Regions from separate parts of the Streptomyces sp. SYP-A7185 genome, predicted to be linked through region 3. Evidence: riboswitches for the same ligand, from Rfam matches in the RefSeq annotation. Region 3 holds a riboswitch; each other region holds the start of a gene.
The links. A riboswitch is a leader RNA that binds a small molecule or an ion and turns the genes downstream of it on or off. The one in region 3 is predicted to bind cyclic di-AMP.

Region 1: another riboswitch for cyclic di-AMP. It lies ahead of QBL25_RS25135 (NlpC/P60 family protein); the one in region 3 lies ahead of QBL25_RS36965 (C40 family peptidase).
Region 2: another riboswitch for cyclic di-AMP. It lies ahead of QBL25_RS03070 (transglycosylase SLT domain-containing protein); the one in region 3 lies ahead of QBL25_RS36965 (C40 family peptidase).

Annotation. Positions count from the first base shown of each region.
Region 1 covers NZ_CP122310.1:5,700,539-5,707,370, forward strand. Annotated here, with positions in the region: gene QBL25_RS25115 (LuxR C-terminal-related transcriptional regulator) at 1-531, shown strand, start outside; gene QBL25_RS25120 (hypothetical protein) at 593-1,237, opposite strand; gene QBL25_RS25125 (NlpC/P60 family protein) at 1,335-2,378, opposite strand; gene QBL25_RS25130 (hypothetical protein) at 2,700-3,053, shown strand; gene QBL25_RS25135 (NlpC/P60 family protein) at 3,219-4,427, opposite strand; cyclic di-AMP (ydaO/yuaA leader) riboswitch at 4,435-4,592, opposite strand; gene QBL25_RS25140 (ATP-dependent DNA helicase) at 4,835-6,832, shown strand, end outside.
Region 2 covers NZ_CP122310.1:725,786-732,617, forward strand. Annotated here, with positions in the region: gene QBL25_RS03050 (NAD-dependent protein deacetylase) at 1-8, opposite strand, end outside; gene QBL25_RS03055 (lipase family protein) at 161-1,489, opposite strand; gene QBL25_RS03060 (helix-turn-helix transcriptional regulator) at 1,711-2,061, opposite strand; gene QBL25_RS03065 (STAS domain-containing protein) at 2,338-3,012, shown strand; cyclic di-AMP (ydaO/yuaA leader) riboswitch at 3,440-3,594, shown strand; gene QBL25_RS03070 (transglycosylase SLT domain-containing protein) at 3,599-4,357, shown strand; gene QBL25_RS03075 (hypothetical protein) at 4,502-4,723, opposite strand; gene QBL25_RS03080 (hypothetical protein) at 4,970-5,899, shown strand; gene QBL25_RS03085 (SDR family oxidoreductase) at 6,006-6,832, shown strand, end outside.
Region 3 covers NZ_CP122310.1:8,453,373-8,460,204, forward strand. Annotated here, with positions in the region: gene QBL25_RS36940 (helix-turn-helix domain-containing protein) at 1-444, opposite strand, end outside; gene QBL25_RS36945 (ATP-binding protein) at 714-1,181, shown strand; gene QBL25_RS36950 (LysR family transcriptional regulator) at 1,170-2,081, opposite strand; gene QBL25_RS36955 (LysE family translocator) at 2,211-2,852, shown strand; gene QBL25_RS36960 (DUF6328 family protein) at 2,833-3,435, opposite strand; gene QBL25_RS36965 (C40 family peptidase) at 3,585-4,058, opposite strand; cyclic di-AMP (ydaO/yuaA leader) riboswitch at 4,062-4,233, opposite strand; gene QBL25_RS36970 (hypothetical protein) at 4,613-4,921, opposite strand; gene QBL25_RS36975 (ATP-dependent Clp protease proteolytic subunit) at 4,929-5,564, opposite strand; gene QBL25_RS36980 (amidase) at 5,805-6,832, shown strand, end outside.

The DNA.
Region 1 (6,832 bases), 2.8 Mb from region 3:
ACGGTCATCACCACCACACGCCCCGAGGTCGTCCTCCTCGACGTGCACCTTCCGGGCGGCGGCGGCGTCGAAGTGCTGCGCCGCTGCGCGCCGTTGATGTCCGACGCCGAGCGGCCCGTGCGGTTCCTCGCGCTCTCCGTCTCGGATGCGGCCGAGGACGTCATCGGGGTCATCCGCGGCGGTGCCCGCGGCTATGTCACCAAGACGATCACCGGTACGGACCTGGTCGACTCCATCTTCCGGGTGCAGGACGGCGACGCGGTGTTCTCGCCGCGCCTGGCCGGGTTCGTCCTCGACGCTTTCGCGTCGACCGACGCGCCGCCGGTCGACGAGGACCTGGACCGCCTCACGCAGCGCGAGCGGGAGGTACTGCGGCTGATCGCGCGCGGGTACGCGTACAAGGAGATCGCCAAGCAGCTGTTCATCTCGGTGAAGACGGTCGAGTCGCATGTGTCGGCGGTGCTGCGGAAGCTCCAGCTCTCCAACCGGCACGAGCTGACCCGGTGGGCGACGGCACGGCGACTGGTCTGACGGGCCTGCCGGACCTGACGGGCCTGGCTCGTTCCGCGGGCCTCAGGCCCGGTGGGGTGCGTCAGTGGTGCGCGCCGTCGGGCATCGAGGCCGGGGCGGGGCTCAGTTTCCGTATCGCCCAGCGGTAGTGGCCGACCGCCTTGGTGATGCCGATGAGGCCCGTCAGCCACAGGATGAGGCCCGTGCCCATGCCGAGCGCGACGTCGCTGTACGAGTCCCGGCCGGGCTCGGCGTAGGCGGCGGCCGCGAAGGACGCCCACAGGCCGAGCGTGCTCACGGCGAGGGACGACAGGAGCCAGCACAGGCTGAGTCCGGGGGAGCGCAGGGCGGAGTCCGACGCGGGGTGGCTGTCCAGCGCCAGCCAGCTGTCGGTGAGTTCGCGGATCTTCCGGTCCTTGCGGATGCCGGCGACGACGCCGATGACCGAGGGGGCGAGGGCCCCGAGGCCCAGGACGGCGCAGAGCGGGACCATCACGAAGGCCGTCACGTCGTGGTCCTCGATCATTTCGAGCGGCACCGTCAGGAGCGCCCAGCCGATGACGCCGCCGAGTGCGCACAGCCAGAGCAGCAGGAGGCGATGCACGCCCAGGCTCCGCTTGCGCAGGTCTTCGAGGGCGATGCCGCGGTCGTACAGCAGCGCGCTCCGGTCCGGCCAGGTGCGCAGATGGACGGGCGGCGGAGGCGGAGGCAGCGTACGGCGGGGCATGCCCCTGACAGTACCTGCGGGCCCGGGCGGCTTTCCGAGCCACCCGCGCGGCCCGCTGAGCCACCCGCGCGGCACGACAAACGACCCACGAAGCCCGTCAGGACACCCGCGTGGCTCCCGCGAACGGCATCTGGCTGATCGGTGCGAGGCGGACGGGGGCGCTCGGGTTCGGGGCGTGGATCATCTGGCCGTTGCCCACGTAGAGGCCCACATGGCTGATGCCCTGGTAGAAGAAGACCAGGTCGCCCGGCTGGAGTTGGGAGCGCGGGACGCGTTCGCCCGTGGCGATCTGCGCGTACGTCGTGCGCGGCAGCTCGACGCCGGCCGACCGGTAGGCGGCCTGGGTGAGCCCGGAGCAGTCGAAGGCGTCGGGGCCGGTGGCGCCCCACACGTACGGGCTGCCGAGTGCCTTGTAGGCGTACGAGACGGCCGCTGACGCACGGGCGTCGGCGGCCTTGGGCGGGGTGCCCGATACGCCGTCGCGGCCCGCCGTGCGGGATGCCCTGTCCTCGCCCGTGACCTCCGCGCGCTGTTCGCCGGTGAGCTGCGACAGGAGCCGCTTGGCCGCGTCGAGCTTTCCCGTCACCGTCTTCTTGTGCCGGTTCAGCTCCGCCTGGCGGGACTTGAGGTGCGCGAGGGTGGTGTCGGCCTCGGTGCGCAGCTGCTCGATCTCCTGGAGCTGCTTCTGGACGCCGGCGACGGTCGCGGCCCGGCGGCTGTCCGCCCGGTCGGCGAGCGCGGCGCGTTCGAGGTACTGGTCGGGGCCGGAGGAGAGCGCGAGCTGGACGGACGGGGCGATGCCGCCGCTGCGGTACTGCGCCGCCGCCAGCGAACCGAGGCCCTCGCGCGCCGCGTTGAGCTTCTCCGTCTTGCGGGCCGCCTCGTCGCGCAGCTCGCCCAGGGACTTCTCGGCGTTCTCGGCCTTCTCCTTGGCGCCGTTGTACTTCTCGGTGGCGACCTCTGCCTCGCGGTAGAGCGCGTCGACCTTGGACTTCACCTCGGCCGGGCTGAGCCGCGGATCCGCGTGTCCCGTGCCGTCGAAGGCGGTGGCCGTCGCGGCCCCGGCGAGGGCGATGGTGGCGGCGGTGCGGGCCGTATGGCCACTGAGCGAGCGCTGTCTGGGCTTGCGGTGCGCTGCCACGAAGGGGGGCTCCTTAAGGTTCCGGCGGCGGCCCGCACAGGGGGGACGGACCGCCGCCGGATTCTCGGCGGAGGTGGCCGACTGCCGCCCCTGGTCCGAGCGGCGGTGGGGAGCCGGTCACCTGACGAAGGACGCTAAACCTGACCGTCACGGGTTGGTGTCGGACTGTGCGCTACTGGCGGAAGTGCGTCGACAGGTGCCTCTTTGTGACCGCGCGATCCGCTGAGCCGCATGGCCTTCGCGTAGACCTGTGACCGATGTGGAGCTTGGGGCCCACCTGGCTACGGAGGGGTGCTAGGGCCCCGGCTAGGCTCCGCAACCATGGACGTTCTCACCCATCTCTTCGTCGGCCTGCACATCATCGGCATCGCCTCCCTCCTGGGCGGCTTCCTCACCCAGATGAAGCAGATGGGCCAGGGCACGGCCCGCTTCGTCCCCGCGATGCTTCACGGCGCGCTCACTATGCTCGTCACGGGCGTGATCCTGGTGGGTCTCAACCAGGCGGACGACAGCCCCGTCAACAACGTCAAGATCGGCATCAAGATGGCCGTCCTGATCGTGATTTTGGCGCTGGTCTACGTGAAGCGGGACGAGGAGAAGGTGGACAAGGGGATGTTCGGCGCCGTCGGTCTGCTGACCGTCGCGAACATCTTCATCGCGGTCCTCTGGACCTGATCCGCGGTCCTCGAGACCTCATCCGCGGCCTTCTGGACCCGAACCGCAGTGCTCCGGACCCGATCCGCGGTGCTCTGGGCTTGAGTCCGGAAAGCCAACCGACCCACTACGCGCGCGTGGCCCGCATCCCCCCGGGAATGCGGGCCACGCGCGCGTAGGTGGGCTTCAGGCGGGCCGCACCACGCTGTGGATCGGCATGTAGTAGATCGACTCGACGCGGACGTTCGCACCCGGCTTCGGGGCGTGGATCATCTTGCCGTCGCCGATGTAGATCCCCACGTGGCTGATGTCGTCGTAGAAGAAGACCAGGTCACCCGGCTTGGCGTCGGCAGTCTTCACGGTCGTGCCGACCTTCACCTGGTCCCACGTCGTGCGCGGCAGGGAGATCCCCGCCGCCTTCCACGCGTCCTGGGTGAGCCCGGAGCAGTCGTACGAGTCGGGGCCGGTGGCACCCCACACGTACGGCTTGCCGATCTGGGCCTCGGCGAAGTCGATCACCTTCGCGGCCTTCGTCGCGTAACCGCTGTCCGTACCGCCTGAGCCAGTGCCCGTGCCGGCCCCCGAACCCGCGCCGGTGCCGGACTCGGAGCCCGTGTCCGGGGTCTCCTTGTCCTGCTCGCGCTCCTTGGCCGCGGCCTCTTCCGCCGCCTTGCGCTTGGCCTCCGCCTCGGCCTCCTGCTTGCGCGCCAGCTCGGCGGCCTTGCGCTTGGCGGCTTCTTCCTTCTTCTTCTCGATCGCCGCGAGCCGCGCCTTCTCCTCGGCGGTCAGCTGCGAGAGCATCGTGCGCGCCTGGCCCAGCTTCTTCTGGACGGTCTGCTTGCTCGTCCTGAGGTCGTCCCGCGAGTCGCTCAGCGTCTCCAGGCTCTTGGTGGCCTTGGTGCGCTGCTTCGTCGCCGAGGCCTGCTGCGTCTGGTAGTCGTCGACAGCCCTCTTCTGGCGCGCGGTCAGCCGGTCGGAGAGGTGGTTCTGATCGAAGAACGACTGAGGGTCGTCGGCGAGCATCATCGTGGCGGTTTCGGAGACACCGCCGGTGCGGTACTGGGCCGCGGCGAACGTGCCCAGCTGGCGCCGGGCCTCGTTCAGCTTGTCGGTGCGCTCGGCCACGTCGTCGAGCAGCGTGTCCACCTTCTTGCGCTGCTTGTCGGTGCGCTCCTTGGCCGAGTTGTACTTCTGGGTGGCCACGCCCGCCTGGTGGTAGAGGTCGTCGACCTTCTTCTGGACTTCTTCGAGGCTGGGCTTCTGCGGAGCGGACGGTGCCGCCTGCGCGCTCTGCGACAACAGGGCCACAGAGGTCAGGGCCGCCGTCGTGATGCCGAGGGCGGGAGTGGCGCGTAGGCCGGCCATGCGGGTCCGCGGCTTGCGGTGCGACGCCAAGGGAGGCGACTCCTTCCGTAGACCGCCTACCGGGTTAGCTGTCGGGTTCGGGCGGGTGATTCCGGAAGGTTGCCCTACGGTCCCGTACTGCGTACGGGACCGATTCACCCCAAGTTCTTGGTGGGTCCCCGGCTCCGAGGAGATCGAACTCGGCGGAGGCCGCCCGTTCCCGGCGGGGTTCGCCGGTGGGAGTACGAGCAGCCCGGGCAGCAACCTAGCCAATTCGTGTGGCCCGTGTGAAGGTTGATGTTCGATATGCCCGATACGTTTTCGTTACTTTAAGAAGCGCTTGACGCGGGCACGCCGTGCCGTTGCGGAACGTGACGGTCCGCGGGCGGGGCGTATCCGGCCGGAGGTATCGGAACCCGGGGCGGGTTGTCAGTGGGGCCGCCTAGACTCGGGAGGCGATGAGCAGCCTCTTTGATGACAGCTTCCTGGCGGACCTCCAGCCCTCGCGGGCTTCGGAGGGGGAGCCCCCGCCGCCGCCCGAGGACAGTGCCCCGGAATCCATTCCGGACGACCTGTTCGACGGGAAGTTCGACGCGCCCGCACCCCGGGACGCGCACTACCGCGACGGTGCCCCACGCCCCGTGATCGACCCGGCGGCCCTGCTCGACGGGCTGAACGAGAACCAGCGCGCGGCCGTCGTGCACGCACACTCCCCGCTGCTCATCGTCGCGGGCGCCGGCTCCGGCAAGACCCGGGTCCTGACGCACCGCATCGCGTATCTCCTGGCCGAGCGGCACGTGCACCCGGGCCAGATCCTGGCGATCACGTTCACGAACAAGGCCGCGGGCGAGATGAAGGAGCGTGTCGAGCAGCTCGTCGGCCCTCGGGCCAACGCGATGTGGGTGTCGACGTTCCACAGCGCGTGCGTGCGCATACTGCGCCGCGAGTCGAAGACGATCGGCTTCACCTCCTCCTTCTCGATCTACGACGCCGCCGATTCCAAGCGCCTGATGGCGCTGGTCTGCCGTGATCTGGACATCGACCCGAAGAAGTTCCCGCCGAAGTCCTTCAGCGCCAAGATCTCGAACCTGAAGAACGAGCTGATCGACGAGGAGACCTTCGCGGGCCAGGCCGCCGACGGTTTCGAGAAGACCCTCGCTCAGGCGTACGCGATGTACCAGTCGCGCCTGCGCGAGGCGAACGCCCTCGACTTCGACGACCTGATCATGACGACGGTCAACATGTTCCGTGCGTTCCCGGACATCGCCGCGCACTACCGCCGCCGCTTCCGCCACGTGATGGTCGACGAGTACCAGGACACCAACCACGCCCAGTACGCCCTGGTGCGCGAGCTGGTGGGCCCCTCCGGGGGCGAGGGCGACGACCCCGCCGAGCTGTGTGTCGTGGGTGACGCGGACCAGTCGATCTACGCCTTCCGCGGCGCCACGATCCGCAACATCCTCCAGTTCGAGGAGGACTACCCGGACGCGACCACGATCCTCCTGGAGCAGAACTACCGCTCCAGCCAGACGATCCTGACCGCCGCCAACGCCGTCATCGAGCGCAACGAAAGCCGCCGCCCCAAGAACCTGTGGACCAACGCGGGCGAGGGCGCGGGCATCATCGGATACGTCGCCGACACCGAGCACGACGAGGCGCAGTTCGTCGCCGACGAGATCGACCGGCTCACCGACGCGGGCGACGCGAAGGCGGGCGACGTCGCGATCTTCTACCGGACGAACGCGCAGTCCCGTGTCTTCGAAGAGATCTTCATCCGCGTCGGCCTGCCCTACAAGGTCGTCGGCGGCGTCCGCTTCTACGAGCGCAAGGAGGTCCGGGACGTCCTCGCGTATCTGCGGGTGCTGGCCAACCCGGAGGACTCCGTCCCGCTCCGCCGAATTCTGAACGTACCCAAGCGGGGCATCGGCGACCGCGCGGAGGCCATGATCGACGCGCTCTCGCAGCGCGAGAAGATCTCCTTCCCGCAGGCGCTGAAGCGCGTCGACGAGGCGTACGGCATGGCGGCCCGCTCGGCGAACGCCGTCAAGCGGTTCAACGTGCTCATGGAGGAGCTGCGGACCATCGTCGAGTCCGGTGCCGGGCCCGCCGTCGTCCTGGAAGCCGTGCTCGAACGCACCGGGTACCTCGCCGAGCTCCAGGCCTCGACCGACCCGCAGGACGAGACGCGCATCGAGAACCTCCAGGAGCTCGCCGCCGTGGCCCTGGAATTCGAGCAGGACAGCAGCGCGGCCAATGCCGCCGGTGACGTCGGCGACGGCACGGGCGAAGGCACCGAAGGCACGGGGGAGACCGAGGCCGCGGAGGACCCGACCGAGGGCACCGACGACGCCGACGAGGGCGCGGGCACGGGCGTGGCGGGCACGCTCTCCGAGTTCCTGGAGCGCGTCGCGCTCGTCGCCGACTCGGACCAGATCCCGGACGAGGAGGACGACGGC
Region 2 (6,832 bases), 7.7 Mb from region 3:
GTCCGCATGCCTGCCAGCTTACGTTTCCGTCCCCCGGCACCGCGATCACGCAGGCGCCCGCGGGGCCCACGCACCTCGCGCGCCCGCCCGGCCCACGGCACGGATGTCCTCTCGCCGCCGCCCCTGGACGGCGGCGAGAGGGGCAGGGGTGAGCGACCGGTCAGGCGCCGCAGTTGCCCGACGTGGGCTCGCCGGCGAAGCGGCGGCCGAGCCACTCAAGGGCCGGACCGTTGCCCTGGATGGCCGTCCCCACGTGGGACTGGCCGGGGAAGGACTTCCACTCCACGGCGTTCCCCTTGGCGCACCAGTCGGCCCGCAGCTTCTGCCCGACCGCGTAGGGGATCGTCTCGTCCGCGTCCCCGTGGTAGAGGAACACCGGCGCCGACGGACGCTTGGTGCCGATCAGCTGCTTGGCGATGGCCTTCTTCCAGTTCGGCCGGTCCAGCGGATTGGACGTGGTGACGTCCTCGATCTGCTTGCCGCGCCCGGCCTCCAGGACCGTCCCGACACACTCGTTGCGCACCACCGCGGCGAGCTTGCGGCCCTCCTTGTTGAGGTACTTGCCGAGCGCCAGGGACGGCTGGGCGGCGTTCTGGCCGATCGCGGACATCAGCAGGTAACCCGCGCTGTCCCCGCCCTCCAACGATGCGGCGACCTTGGTCAGATCGGCCGGAACGCCACCGCTGGCCGTTCCCTTGACCTTCAGCTCGGGAGCGTAGGCCGCGGCCATCTCGGCGGCCTTCGCGCTGGCGCCGCCGCCCTGTGAGTAGCCCATGATCCCGACGGGCGCGCCCGCGGAGACGCCGTACTTCGCGGCTTCCGGAAGCCGTTGGGCCGCGCGTGCCGCGTCCAGTACGGCACTGCCCTGCGCCTTGGCGACCATGTAGGTGTGGTCGCCCGGCGTACCGAGCCCTTCGTAGTCGGTGACGACGACGGCGTAGCCCCGGACCAGCGCGGCGTTGACGAGCGGCGCCTCGGCCGTCGTACCGCCGGGGAATCCGGCGGACGGCGCGCACTTGTCGCCGAGGCCGACCGTGCCGACGGCGTAGGTGATCAGGGGGCGGGGGCCGGTCCTGCCGTCGTCGGGGACGATCACGGTGCCGGAGACGGCGTTGCGTCCACCGTCCGCGGAGGTCGACCGGTAGGTGATCTTCCAGGCCTTGGTGGGGGTCGGGACGCCGGGCGTGTACTGGAAGGAGGACGGCGCCGAGCTGAGGATCTTGCCCGGTCCGGTCCTCTTCCCCGGCTTCTTGCCCGGGTGCTTGCCCTTGCTCTTCCCGGCCTGCCCGGCGCGCTTGTCCCCGCTCTGCCCCGTGGCGCCGGGGGCGTCACCGGCCTGCTGTGGCGCGGAGCGGGCCGCGGGGGTCGCGTCCGGGGCAGCGGCCGGGGCGCTGGTGCTCTGCGCCGCGGCGGACCCGGGGAGCCCGAGCACCGCCACCGCGAGAACGGCACTCGCGGCCACCGGTCGTCTGCGTGAAGCTGGCATCATGCGGCTCTCCCAACTCTCCTGTGCGCATAGGGGGTTGGTCAGCACCGTACTGACCCGTCAGTAATACGGCCATAGATGTGCGGTTTTCCGTGCCGCCGCCTGCGGCCGCCACGGACGCTCCCGGCGGCCGAACGGCGTCCCGCCCCGCTTTCCCGTCTTCCGGGGCGAGTTGAAGCGTCGCCCACCTCCGGACGGGGCCTTCCGCAGCAGAACCGCCCTCGTCACACACGGGCCTGGCGTCGGCCGCCGGCATCCGGCGGCGTGGCGCGACCGGCCTCGTTCCGCGCGAGCAGGGACAGGAGCGAGGCCACGGCCAGGCCGGACTCGGCCGGGTGGCGCAGCACCTCACCGGGCTCGATGCGGTAGGAGTTGCTGCGCCCCTCCTTGACGTGGGAGAGGTACCCGCCCTGTTCGAGGTCGGCAATGATCTTCTGCACGGCACGCTCCGTGAGCCGGCAGTGCGCGGCGATGTCACGGATGCGGGCGTTGCGGTTGTCGGCGATGGCCGCCAGGACCCGCGCGTGGTTGGTGAGGAACGTCCATCCGGTGTGGGGCTCGGGCACTTCATCCATACGGCAACCCTAGCGACCACGTGTTCACGTTTCCAGAAACACGTACTGCTTTTCATGTATTAGTTGACGTGCTTGGGGTGCGGAGTGCAGCCTAAGAAGCGGCGCTAGGCGATACGTGAGGGAGAGGCCATGCCGGAGCCTGCACACTCGGACAAGCCCCTCGCCCGGGAGGGTGGCGAACACGCACCGGGCCTCCACCCCTCACCACCCCGTCGGCCGTCGCCGCCCCGGCGCCCGCTGCCGGCCTCGCTCGACACCGTGCCGAACGGCGCCCGGGTGAGCGTGATCCTGCGCGGCGAACTCGACCTCGACACGGGTGAACACCTGTGGCCCGAGCTGCTCCGCGCCCTCGGCGGCTCCACCGACGGCGTCGACCTGCATCTGAGCGATGTGAGCTTCTGCGACTGCTCCGGGCTCCACCTCCTGCTCGACCTGCGTCGGCTGGGGCTGCGGCAGGGCAAGACCGTGACGGTGCTCTCCAACAGCATCGCGGTTGCGCGGGTGTTCGACCTGACCGGCACTCAGAAGCTGTTCGCCCCCTCCGAATCGCCCGACGGCAAAGGCGATGACGCAATGCGCGCGATGAAGGAAGAAGCCGTATCTGACGGAGTTTCCGACGAGCATTGCGACGACAAATACGAGGAGAGTCTGCGAACCGCCGTACGCCAGTCACAAAAGGCCGTTCAGATCCGCCCGACCATTGATCTGGCGCGCGGCATCCTGATGTCCGCCTACGGCCTGAGCCCTGAAGCCTCTTGGGAAGTTCTGGTAACCGCCTCGCAGAATGCAGGCACCGACGTGCACCACTTGGCCAAGCGGGTGGTCGGAACCACCCGCGGAACCGGCCTCCCCGAGGGCGTACGGGAACACCTCACGTCTGCCGTGGCCCAGGCGAACGATTCCCGCATCGCACCACGGCACAGCAGCGCCCCCGGAACACGGTCGATCTGAGAACACCCGCCTGCACGGACCCACGCGGTCTCGGGCAGGGCGTTCGCACGCACAAGTGCCCCTTTTGCCATAAAAAGGGGCCTTAGTCATGTCCATCTTGCCCCGCAAAAACCTTCTTCTGCTTCTTTATGCCATATATAAATAACTGGGCGCATTACAGCCCACTCGCATGAAATGACGTGATTCCCTTTCAGTGGAATGCGTCACACCGGAAACCCGGCTTTCCGGAAGGCGTGGAGCGCATTTCCGTTCCAGGCAGAGAAAGTTGGGAGTTGTCGATCAACGATCGACCGGGGTACGCGGCGCCGGACATCGCCTTCGCGCATTCCCCTGTGTGAATTCCTCTCTTGTTCCATTCCGGCTTTCTCGCCTAACGTCACCGTCAATCCGGATGGAACGCCGAATCCTGCCGCTGTCCGGAAACCTCTTCCATCACTCACTCACGCCCGGCAGGAGCGGGGGACCCAGGTAAGCCGCCGATCCGGATGACGGAACGGCTCGGGGTGAAGTCGCGCGCCCAGCGCGACCGGACATCTCCCGTCCGAACCCGACAGCTCACCTCGCAGGCGACGGAGAGGAATGCGTCATGCCCGCAAAGGGAAAGCACCGCCGCCCCAAGTCCAGCTCGCTCACCCGGGGTATCGCCGCCGCAGGAACGGGCGGGGCCGTGCTCGTGCTCCCCGTGCTCGGTGCGAGCGCCGCCGTTGCGGCACCGGCCGAGACGGCCGCCACGGCCGCCAAGCCCGCCGCGACACCGAACACCTACGTCGTCGTCGCGGGCGACTCCCTCTCCAAGATCGCCCGCGAGCACTCGCTGGACGGCGGCTGGAAGAAGCTGTACGAGGACAACCGCGGCGCCCTCGGCGACAACCCGAAGCTGATCCACCCCGGCCTGAAGCTGACGCTCGGCGCGAAGGCGCAGGACGGCTCCGCGCGGACCGCGTCCGCCGAGCGGGCGGACCGCTCCGAGCGGGGGAACACCCTCACCGCCGAGCCCGCCGCCGCCCCCGCGAAGAAGGCGTACACCAACGACCTCGACGGCTGGATCAAGGAGTCGCTGGACATCATGGCCCAGCGCGGCATCCCCGGCACCTACGACGGCATCCACCGCAACGTCATGCGCGAGTCCTCCGGCAACCCGCTGGCCACCAACAACTGGGACTCCAACGCGGCGGCCGGGACCCCGTCCAAGGGCCTCCTGCAGGTCATAGGCCCCACGTTCGACGCCTACCACGTGCCCGGCACCTCGCTGGACAGCTTCGACCCCGTCGCCAACATCACCGCGGCCTGCAACTACGCGGCCGACCGCTACGGCTCGATCGACAACGTGAACGGCCCGTACTGAGCCGCGTCCCCTTCAAGCAGGCCTGAGCCCCGGCACCTGAGGTGTCCGGGGCTCAGGCCTGCCCGAAGGCGCGCACACGCAAGGGCGCCGACACCGCCGGCACCGCTGGCACCGCCTGCACGGTCGGGCGACGCCGCCGCCCGCTCAGACGCGCTCGACGCCGAGCGCTCTTTGCACCGCCTGCTGCGCCGCGTAGAAGTCGGCGTCGGACACCTCAGGATCGTCCTCGACCTGGTCGAGCCACTCCGAGACCTCCTCGGCCGTCCACAGGTCGAAACCCTTCGGAATGTCCAAGGTGGTGGTGCTCGCGCGCAGCTGCTCGGCGGCAGCCGCTTCCTTGACGCTGCGGGTGCTCACTTCGATCATCGCGTCTCTCCCTTCGGGATCGGGGGAACGGACCGGCGACCCTGCCAGACGCCTCCCGGGGATGTCCAACCGTCGCTCTGACGTTCGCCTCTCGCAGCGCTGCCCACGCGCCGCCGCAGGCGGCCCGCGCCCCGGCCGATCGGGTGGATCCGGCGCTTTTGGTGCATCCGTCACCGCCCGCCCGCCTGAATTCCTTGCGTGAGCCGGTGTGATCATGGCTCACGCCGGCCTCGGCGGGAGTGACGCATGACTGGTGTGACGACGGACGGGACACGGACGACGCGGGCTCGTCCCGAAGACCGCCGGGTCGAGCGACAGTGGCCCGAGAGCCCGAGCGCCCCGGTCACCTGGCGCACACTCGGTCTGGAGACGATGGCGTCGCTGCTGGTGGTCTCCCTCGGCCGCGAGAGCAGCCGCAGCTTCGTCGCCCACTGCCAGTGGCCCCGCTGCCACCCCCTGAACGAGCGCACGACCGCCGTGCGGCACCACCCGCTGATCATGGTGGAGTCCGCCCGCCAGCTCGCTCTGGCCGTGGAGCGCACCCACCTGTACGCCGACGAGCGCCCCGCGCTCGAACCCCTCTCGCTCAGCCTCGGCCTGCGCCCGCCCCCGGGGCCCACGGAACACGGCAGCGCGACCGACGTGGAGGCGCGGCTCGTGCTCAGCGACCTCGCTTCCTACGCCGGTCAGTTCGCCTCCTACCGTGCGACGACGGAGTTCCTTCAGCGGGGCACGCCGTTCGCCTCGTGCACCATCGGGTTCGCCAGGCCGCTGGAGGGCGGAACCCCGATCCCGGACGAGGCGGTGGCGCACGCGCTCCTGTTCCCCTCCGCCGCCGCCGTGGGCGCAGCGGCCGACACCGACGTGCTGCTGGCGCGGGCGCCGCAGGGGCGGCTCGTGCTGCATCCGCGCGACCCCGGCCACCCGGTGCTGCTCCCTGGCCGACCGGCGTGGCTGCCCGCGGCGGCGGTACTGGAAGCCGGACGGCAGGCGACCTTGCTGCACTCCGGGATGACGGCCGGTGCCGTGACCGGGCTCGGGGTACGGCTGCTGGCACCGGTGCCCGCGCGGGGGGCCGTCGTGGAGGTGGCGACCGAGCCCGGCGGTTCCCGCTTCCTGGTGACGGCCGCAGGTCGCGTGGTGGCGACGGGCACAGTCGCCCTCCTACAGCCGTGAGCGGCATGCGGGCCGACGCGGGAGGCGAGGGACCAGCGGCCCCGTGCCGACGGGGCGGCCTCATCGGACAGATGGGGTCTCATGACGAACAGGCGGAGGAAGCGAAGTGAGCACGGACGAGGCGTCGGACGCCGAAGGGTTGCACTGCCTGGTCACGGGGGCATCGGGCTATGTGGGAGGCCGGCTGGTCCCGGAGCTCTTGGAGGCCGGGCACCGGGTCCGCTGTCTGGCCCGCTCCCCCAGCAACCTGCGTGACCACCCCTGGGCGGCACGGACGGAGGTGGTCCGGGGGGATGTGACGGACGCCGAGTCCGTCGCCCGGGCCATGCGCGGCATCGACGTCGCGTACTACCTGGTGCACTCCCTCGGCGGCGGTTCCGACTTCGAGGCCACCGACCGCCGCGCGGCCCGCGTCTTCGCCGAGCAGGCGCACGACGCCGGCGTACGGCGGATCGTCTATCTCGGCGGTCTCACCCCGCAGGGCGTGCCCGAGTCCACGCTCTCGCCGCATCTGCGCTCCCGCGCCGAGGTCGGCCGCATCTTCCTCGAATCCCCGGTACCCGCCACCGTGTTGCGTGCCGCGGTGGTCATCGGTTCGGGCTCGGCGTCCTTCGAGATGCTGCGCTACCTCACCGAGCGGCTGCCCGTCATGGTCACTCCCAGCTGGGTGAACACCCGGACCCAGCCCATCGGCGTGCGCGACGTGCTGCGCTACCTCGTCGGCTCCGCCACGATGCCCGCCGACGTCGACCGCGCCTTCGACGTCGGCGGCCCCGACGTCCTGACCTACCAGGGCATGATGCGCCGGTACGCCGCGGTCTCGGGCCTGCGGCGTCGGCTGATCGTGCCGGTGCCGGTCCTCACCCCGCGGCTGTCGAGCCACTGGGTGGGGCTGGTCACGCCGGTCCCGGCGTCCATCGCCCGGCCGCTGAC
Region 3 (6,832 bases):
CACGCGCCCGTCCGGCAGTCCGTCGAGGGCGGCCCGCGTCACCGCACGGGCGTAGTCCGGCGTCTGCAGCAGACCGGGCACGACGGTGGTCTCCAGGGTGCGCATGCGGCAGGCCTGTGACTCCAGGCTGATGAAGTCGCGGTAGGCGGGCGGCAGCAGCTCGCGATAGGCGTGCCACCAGTGGCGGCGCCCGCCGTCGTCGTCGGAGCCCGCCAGCGCCACCAGCAATTGGCGCAGCTGGGCGTCCTTCACCTCGTACGCGTCGAGCAGCAGGCGTACGTCGGCCGCCTTGACGCTGCTACGTCCCGTCTCGATCCGGCTGACCTTCGACTGGTGCCAGCCGACCCGGTCCGCCGCCTGGCCGCTGGTGAGCCCGGCGTGCGCGCGCAGCGCGCGCAGTTCCGCGCCGAGTTTCCGGCGGCGCACCGCGGGGCCGTACCGCATGTCCGTCTCCTCCCGACGGAGCGTTCCTTTTCGGCCTCCCCCGGGCCGCTCAGGGGCGACAGTAGAGGAAGTGCCGAGCTCGTGCCCAAATACGGTCTCGCGTAGCAGAGTTCACCGCTTCGAGCGACAGATATATGCACATCTTGGTGGATGGCCACCTCTGAGGGGTCCAAGAGTGGCAGGCTGGCGCGAAGCACCATTCCGGGACTGTTCTCGTGTCTTCCGCCACCAGCGGAGCCGAGGCCCGGTGGGAAAGGGACAGCGTCGTCATGGCAGACCTTCAGGAAGCATCCGTCACCCTGCCGAGCGATCCTGCCTCGGTCTCCGCGGCCCGGAAATACGTCTCGAGCGTCCTCGCCGAATGGGGTTTGCCGGGCGAGACGGAAGCGGCGGACACGGTGCGGCTCATCGTCTCGGAACTCGCCACGAACGCCGTCCAGCACACGCGCGGCGAATCGCCCACCTTCCGGGTGGACCTCGAACTCGACCGGGACGAGCAACTGCGGATCGGCGTCACCGACAGCCACCCCCGCTACCCCAAGCGGCTGCCCGCCGCGGTCCAGCAGGACAACGGCCGCGGCCTGGTCATCATCCGCTGGCTGACCATGGAGTGCGGCGGCCGGCTCTCGGTCACACCGACCCCCGAGGGCGGCAAGACGGTCTGGATCGCGCTGCCGTGGACGGCGCCGGTGCGCGGTGGGGCAGCCGCCCCCTCGGTCTCGCCCTCACCCCGCTGAGCGCCCGAAGGTCCCGCGCAGCAGCGCCCGGAAGGTGTCCGCCGCCGGATGCGGCTCGTCGGTGCGGTGCACCACCGAGATCGTCCGGCGCAGGCTCCCCGGCTCCAGCGGCCGCATCCCCACCGGCGTGGCCGCCGTCCGCGCCACCATCTCCGGTACGACGGCGACGCCGAGCCCGGCGCTGACCAGGGCGCACACCAGCGCGTACCCCGGCGTCTCGACCAGGACCGCGGGCGTGGCGCCGGCCCGCACGAGCGCGGACTCCACGCTCTGCCGGGAGGGGTGGCTCGGCGCCATGCTGATGAGCGGCTGCCCGACGAGCTCGGTCAGGGGCAGCCGTGAGGAGGCGCTCGCCAGGGCGTGACCGGGCGAGGTCACCAGGACCAGCTCCTCGACCAGGATCGGTTCCGCGGTCACGGACGCGGGCAGCGGCACCGGATCCGCCGGTTCGTAGGCGTGCGTGAGGGCCAGGTCGACCTCACCCGCCGCCACCGCCGCGACGCCGAGCGGCGGCTCATAGCCCCGCACGGTCAGCTCGATGTCCGGATGGGCGCGACGGAAGGCGGTCAGCGCGGGCGGCACCAGATGGATCCCGGCGGTGGTGAAGGTCCCCACCCGCAGCCTGCCGCCGGAGAGGCCCGCCAGCCGCGCCAGTTCGTGCCGGGCCTGCTCCATCTCGTCCAGGACCCGGCGCGCCCGCGCGAGCAGCAGCTCACCCGCGCCGGTCAGCCGGGCCCCGCGGTGGTGCCGGACCAGGAGCGCGGTGCCCGCCTCACGTTCGAGCTTGGCCAGCTGCTGGGAGAGGGCGGGCACGGTGTAGCCCAGGCGCTCGGCGGCGCGGGTGATCGACCCGGCCTCGGAGACCGCCACCAGAGCGGCGAGCCGCGTCGGGTCGTACATGGTCGCTCCCGGTGCAGGAGCCGACGGGCGGCGAGCGGTCCGTCGGCCGTGGGGCTAAACGACTGCTTAAGGCAGACCCAGGATATTCCACATACCTGCTGAAGGCAGAAGAACGGCAGGGTGGACGCCATGGACGCACAACTGGTCGCTTTCACCGGGGTCGCCGCGGGCATGGTCGCCATGCCGGGCGCCGACTTCGCCGTCGTGGTGCGCAACTCGCTCGCCTCCCGCCGGGCCGGCGTGGCCTGCGCGATCGGCGTGGCGGGCGGGCTGCTGGTGCACACGGCGCTGGCGGTGGCCGGAGTCGCGGCGGTCCTCGCGGCGGTGCCCACGCTCTTCCGTGCGGTGCAGGTCGCGGGCGGCGCCTACGTTCTCCTGCTCGGGTACCGCGCGCTGCGCTCGGCGGCGCGGCCGCCGCGGGAGTCCGGTGTTCCGGACGCTGAGGAAGAGGCGGAGGAGGCGGCGGAGGCGGCCGGGAGCAGCCTGCGGCAGGGCTTCCTGACCAACGCCCTCAACCCGAAGGCGCCCATCACCTTCCTCAGCGTGCTGCCGCAGTTCGTGCCCGCGGACGCTCCCGCCATGCCCCGGACGCTGCTGCTCGCGTCCATCGTCGTGGCCCTCGCCCTGGTGTGGTTCCCGGTCGTGGCGCTCCTGGTCGACCGGCTCGGCCGCTGGTTGCGCAGACCGCGTACGGCCCGCGCGATCGAGGGCGGCACGGGTGCCGCGCTCGGCGTGCTGGGCCTGGTGCTCCTCACCGAGGCCCTGGTCTGACGTCGTCCGGTGCGGTGGATCCCGCGCGGCCGTCCCCGGCCTGTCCGTCGTCGCCTCCGGTCTTCCTCTCCTCTTCCTTGTCCGCCGCGCCGCGCACCAGGAGGGGGAGCAGGCCCCAAAGGCCCGCGCACACCACCAGGGTGGCCGCGCTCGCGATGATCCCGCCGGTTCTGCCCACCGCCACGTCGACGACCAGCAGGACGGCGCCGGAGACCGCGAACACCAGGACACCGAGGCCGATGCCCGCGAGCCGGGAGGAGACGCGCACGATCAGCGGTTTGGAGTGCTGCCCGAACAGCGACCGGTGCACGGCGGCCGGCGCGGTGAACAGCGCGGCGGCGAGCACGGCCAGGAGCAGCGTGGTCACGTAGGTGGCGCGCTGCACGGTGTCGAGCGAGGGGAAGCGCTCGGTGAAGGCGAGCGTCAACAGGAACGCGAAGAGGATCTGCACCCCGGCCTGCGTGACCCGCAGTTCCTGGAGGATCTCCGAGAAGTTGCGGTCGGCACGTTCGAAGCGCGTCTCGTTGCGCCTCGCGTCGCGGGCCTTGTCGTCCGCGGTCGAGGAGCTGTGGTTTTCGGCCATGGCGCACGAGTATCCGTGCCGGCGCGCTCCACGCCTGGCGGGCGCGCCGGTCACGGGGCCGGGCGGGCGCCGTGCGGCGGCCGGCCGTGCGACGGCGGTGGCGGGGACCGTGCGGCCCGCGCCACCGCCGTGCGACGGCCGGCGGAGGGTCAGCGCACCCTGCCGTACCAGACGCTCTTGGTCCAGATCTTCTCGAGCCGCACCTTGGTGTTCGACTTGGGGGCGTGCCAGATCCGGCCCTTACCGGCGTAGATGCCGACGTGGTAGACGTTCCGGCCGGAGTGGAAGAAGACCAGGTCGCCCTTGACGCGGCTGGACGCGGAGACGTGGCGCGTCTTGTTGTACTGCTGCGCGGCGGTGCGCGGAAGCTTCTTGCCCGCGCGCTTGAACGAGTAGAGGGTCAGGCCCGAGCAGTCGAAGCGGTGGGGGCCCGTCGCTCCGTAGCGGTACGGAGAACCTTTCTTGGAGGCAGCGATCTTGAGCGCCTTCGTCCCGTGTGTCGCGGCCTCTGCTTCCGACGTGAGCCCTGGGGCCACGAGGGTGCCGCCCACGACGGCGAGTGTGAGGGCCGATACGGAACCGGCCCTGGTCAGCAGCGACGGAACATGATTCAGCGCAGTCATGCGCAACCCTTCGTCAGCCGCCTGTGAAGGATGACCTGTCGGATTCGGGCTGGCGAAGTTGCCCGGCCGCGCTGTGCGGCTTCACCCCAAGGGTCGTGTCCGGACCTTCCGGACCGACCCGTCATGCCTGGGTCCTCCACTCCTGCCGATGCACCGATGTCGACCGGTCATCCGGGTGGCGGCAGGACTCGGCGTCCGCCCGGACCGCCCCGCCGCTGTGGCGGGGGCTTGTCGTCGGAAGGGATCTTGACCCGAACAGGGCTCGAATTCCGAGCCGAAACGGCGTTTTGTGAGGCTCCTCACGGCTGAACCGTTCGGGTGGACAAGGTCGGATACGGGATCAGCAGGCGGCACCGGACGATCGTTCGACCAGCACCGGAACGAGGAATTCCGGCCCTCGCGTACACATCTGACGCAACCGAAGACGTCTTCAAGAAGGACGATCGTCTACGCCGAACGAGGTAGCCCGTTTGGTTCGTTTGAAAGGGAACCCGGACGCCTCGGACTCCAGGCCGTGTGATGACGGTGGATCAGGAGCAGGGAGTGACGGATGTTCAGGGCGCCGGTGGGGGCGGCACGGTGACGCGCCCGGCCCGCCGCTCCCCGTCAAGGACCCGCAGCGCCCGGGCCAGCGTCGGCGCGTGCACCGCGCTCTCGCCGCGCTGGTGCATGAGCGTCAGGGCGTCCCGCAGGGCGGTGGCCTTGCCGACCAGGGCCTGGGCGGCGCGCAGTCCGCCGTAGGTGTCCGAGGCGCGGGCGGGGTTGATCCGGCCGAGCAGGTCGACCACTTCGAGGTAGCGGTCGATCAACTCGCCCTCGGCGCGGGTGAGCGCGGGCAGCGGAGGAAGCTCGGGAGGCAGCATCGGCGGCTCACCCCGCGTCCGGGAGGCGCGGGGCGGCCTTGCGGCTCGCGATGAGCCCGTCCACCAGGCCGTACGCGAGCGCCTCGGGTGCGCTGAGGATCTTGTCCCGTTCGATGTCGGCGGCGACGCGTCGGGCGCTCTGACCGGTGTGGCGGACGAGCATCTCCGCCAACTGGGCGCGGGTGCGCAGGAGTTCGGCGGCGTGAATGGCCAGGTCGGAGGTCTGGCCGTGGAGCGGCTCGGTGAGCGAGGGCTGGTGGATCAGGACCCGGGCGCCGGGCAGGGCGAACCGTTTTCCGGGGGTGCCCGCGGCCAGCAGGACGGCGGCCGACGACGCGGCCTGCCCCAGGCAGGTCGTCTCCACGTCGCAGGCGACGAACCGGATCGTGTCGTAGATCGCCGTCATCGCGCTGAACGAGCCGCCGGGGGAGTTGATGTAGAGCGAGATGTCGCGGTCGGGCGCCAGGTGTTCGAGATGCATGAACTGCGCCATCACGTCGTTGGCCGAGGTGTCGTCGATCGGTGTCCCCAGGAAGACGATGCGCTCTTCGAGCAACTTCGCGTACGGATCGAGGGTGCGCTGCCCGGCGCCGGTGCGCTCGGTGAACTCGGGCAGGACATGGCGGGCAGACGGTCGGTTCATGGCACGTCTCTCCTCTGCGGGGCGAGTGCTCCCCGAAGTCTCGGTAAAAAATGTACAGGACGTACGTAACGCTGTGGAGGGGGGCATCTTCGGAAGGCCCGCCGGAGTCAACGGACGCGCCGCTTTTCAGCCGCCCGCTGAAAGCGCGGGCCCCGGCGCCCGGAGCCGCATGGCCGACGCGGCGGGGTGGGGATGCTCCGTCTCGTCGCGATCTCCGCCGCCCCGAGCCGAAAGCGCCCCATGAGCCCTGAACCGCACCGCGCCCGCGAGCCGCACGACGCGGAGAAGACCTCCGACGCCCCCGGGCTCGTCCACCGCACGGCCCGCGAACTCGCCGCCGGGATCCGCGCGCGCGAGTTCTCCGCGCGGGAGGTCGTCCAGGCGCACCTGGACCGGATCGAGCAGGTCAACGGCGCGGTGAACGCCGTGGTGACCCTGGTGGCCGAGCGTGCGCTCGACGAGGCGCACACCGCCGACGAGGCCACCGCCCACGGAGAGCCGCTCGGCCCGCTGCACGGGCTGCCCGTCGCCCACAAGGACACCCACGACACCTGCGGCATCCGTACCACCTACGGCACGCCGCTCCTCGCCGACCACGTCCCCGAGCGCGACGAGCTGATCGTCGAACGCATCCGGGCCGCCGGGGCGATCACCATCGGCAAGACCAACGTGCCCGAGTTCGCGGCCGGTTCGCACACCGTCAACCCGCTCTTCGGGGCGACCCGCAACCCCTACGACCTCCGGCGCTCCGCGGGCGGCAGCAGCGGGGGAGCGGCGGCCGCCCTCGCCTGCGGCATGCATCCCCTCGCCGACGGCAGCGACATGGGAGGTTCGCTGCGCAACCCCGCGTCGTTCTGCAACGTGGTGGGGCTGCGCCCCTCGCCGGGCCGGGTGCCGAGCTGGCCGGACACCGCGCCTTGGTCGACGATGGCCGTCCAGGGCCCCATGGCGCGCACCGTCGCCGACGCGGCGCTGCTGCTCTCGGTCGTCGCCGGGCCCGACCCGCGCTCGCCGATCGCCCTGGAGACACCGGGGAGCGCGTTCGGCGGATCGTTGGACCGCGACCTGACCGGCCTGCGGATCGCCTGGTCGCCCGACCTGGGCGGCGCCGTGCCGGTCGACCGCGAGGTCCGCGAGGTGCTGGCGCCCGCCGTCGCGGCCTTCGCCGCCCTGGGGTGCGTGGTCGAGGAGGCATGCCCCGATCTGTCCGGTGCCGACGAGGTGTTCCGGACCTTCCGCGCCTGGCAGTTCCATCTCTCGCTCGGCGC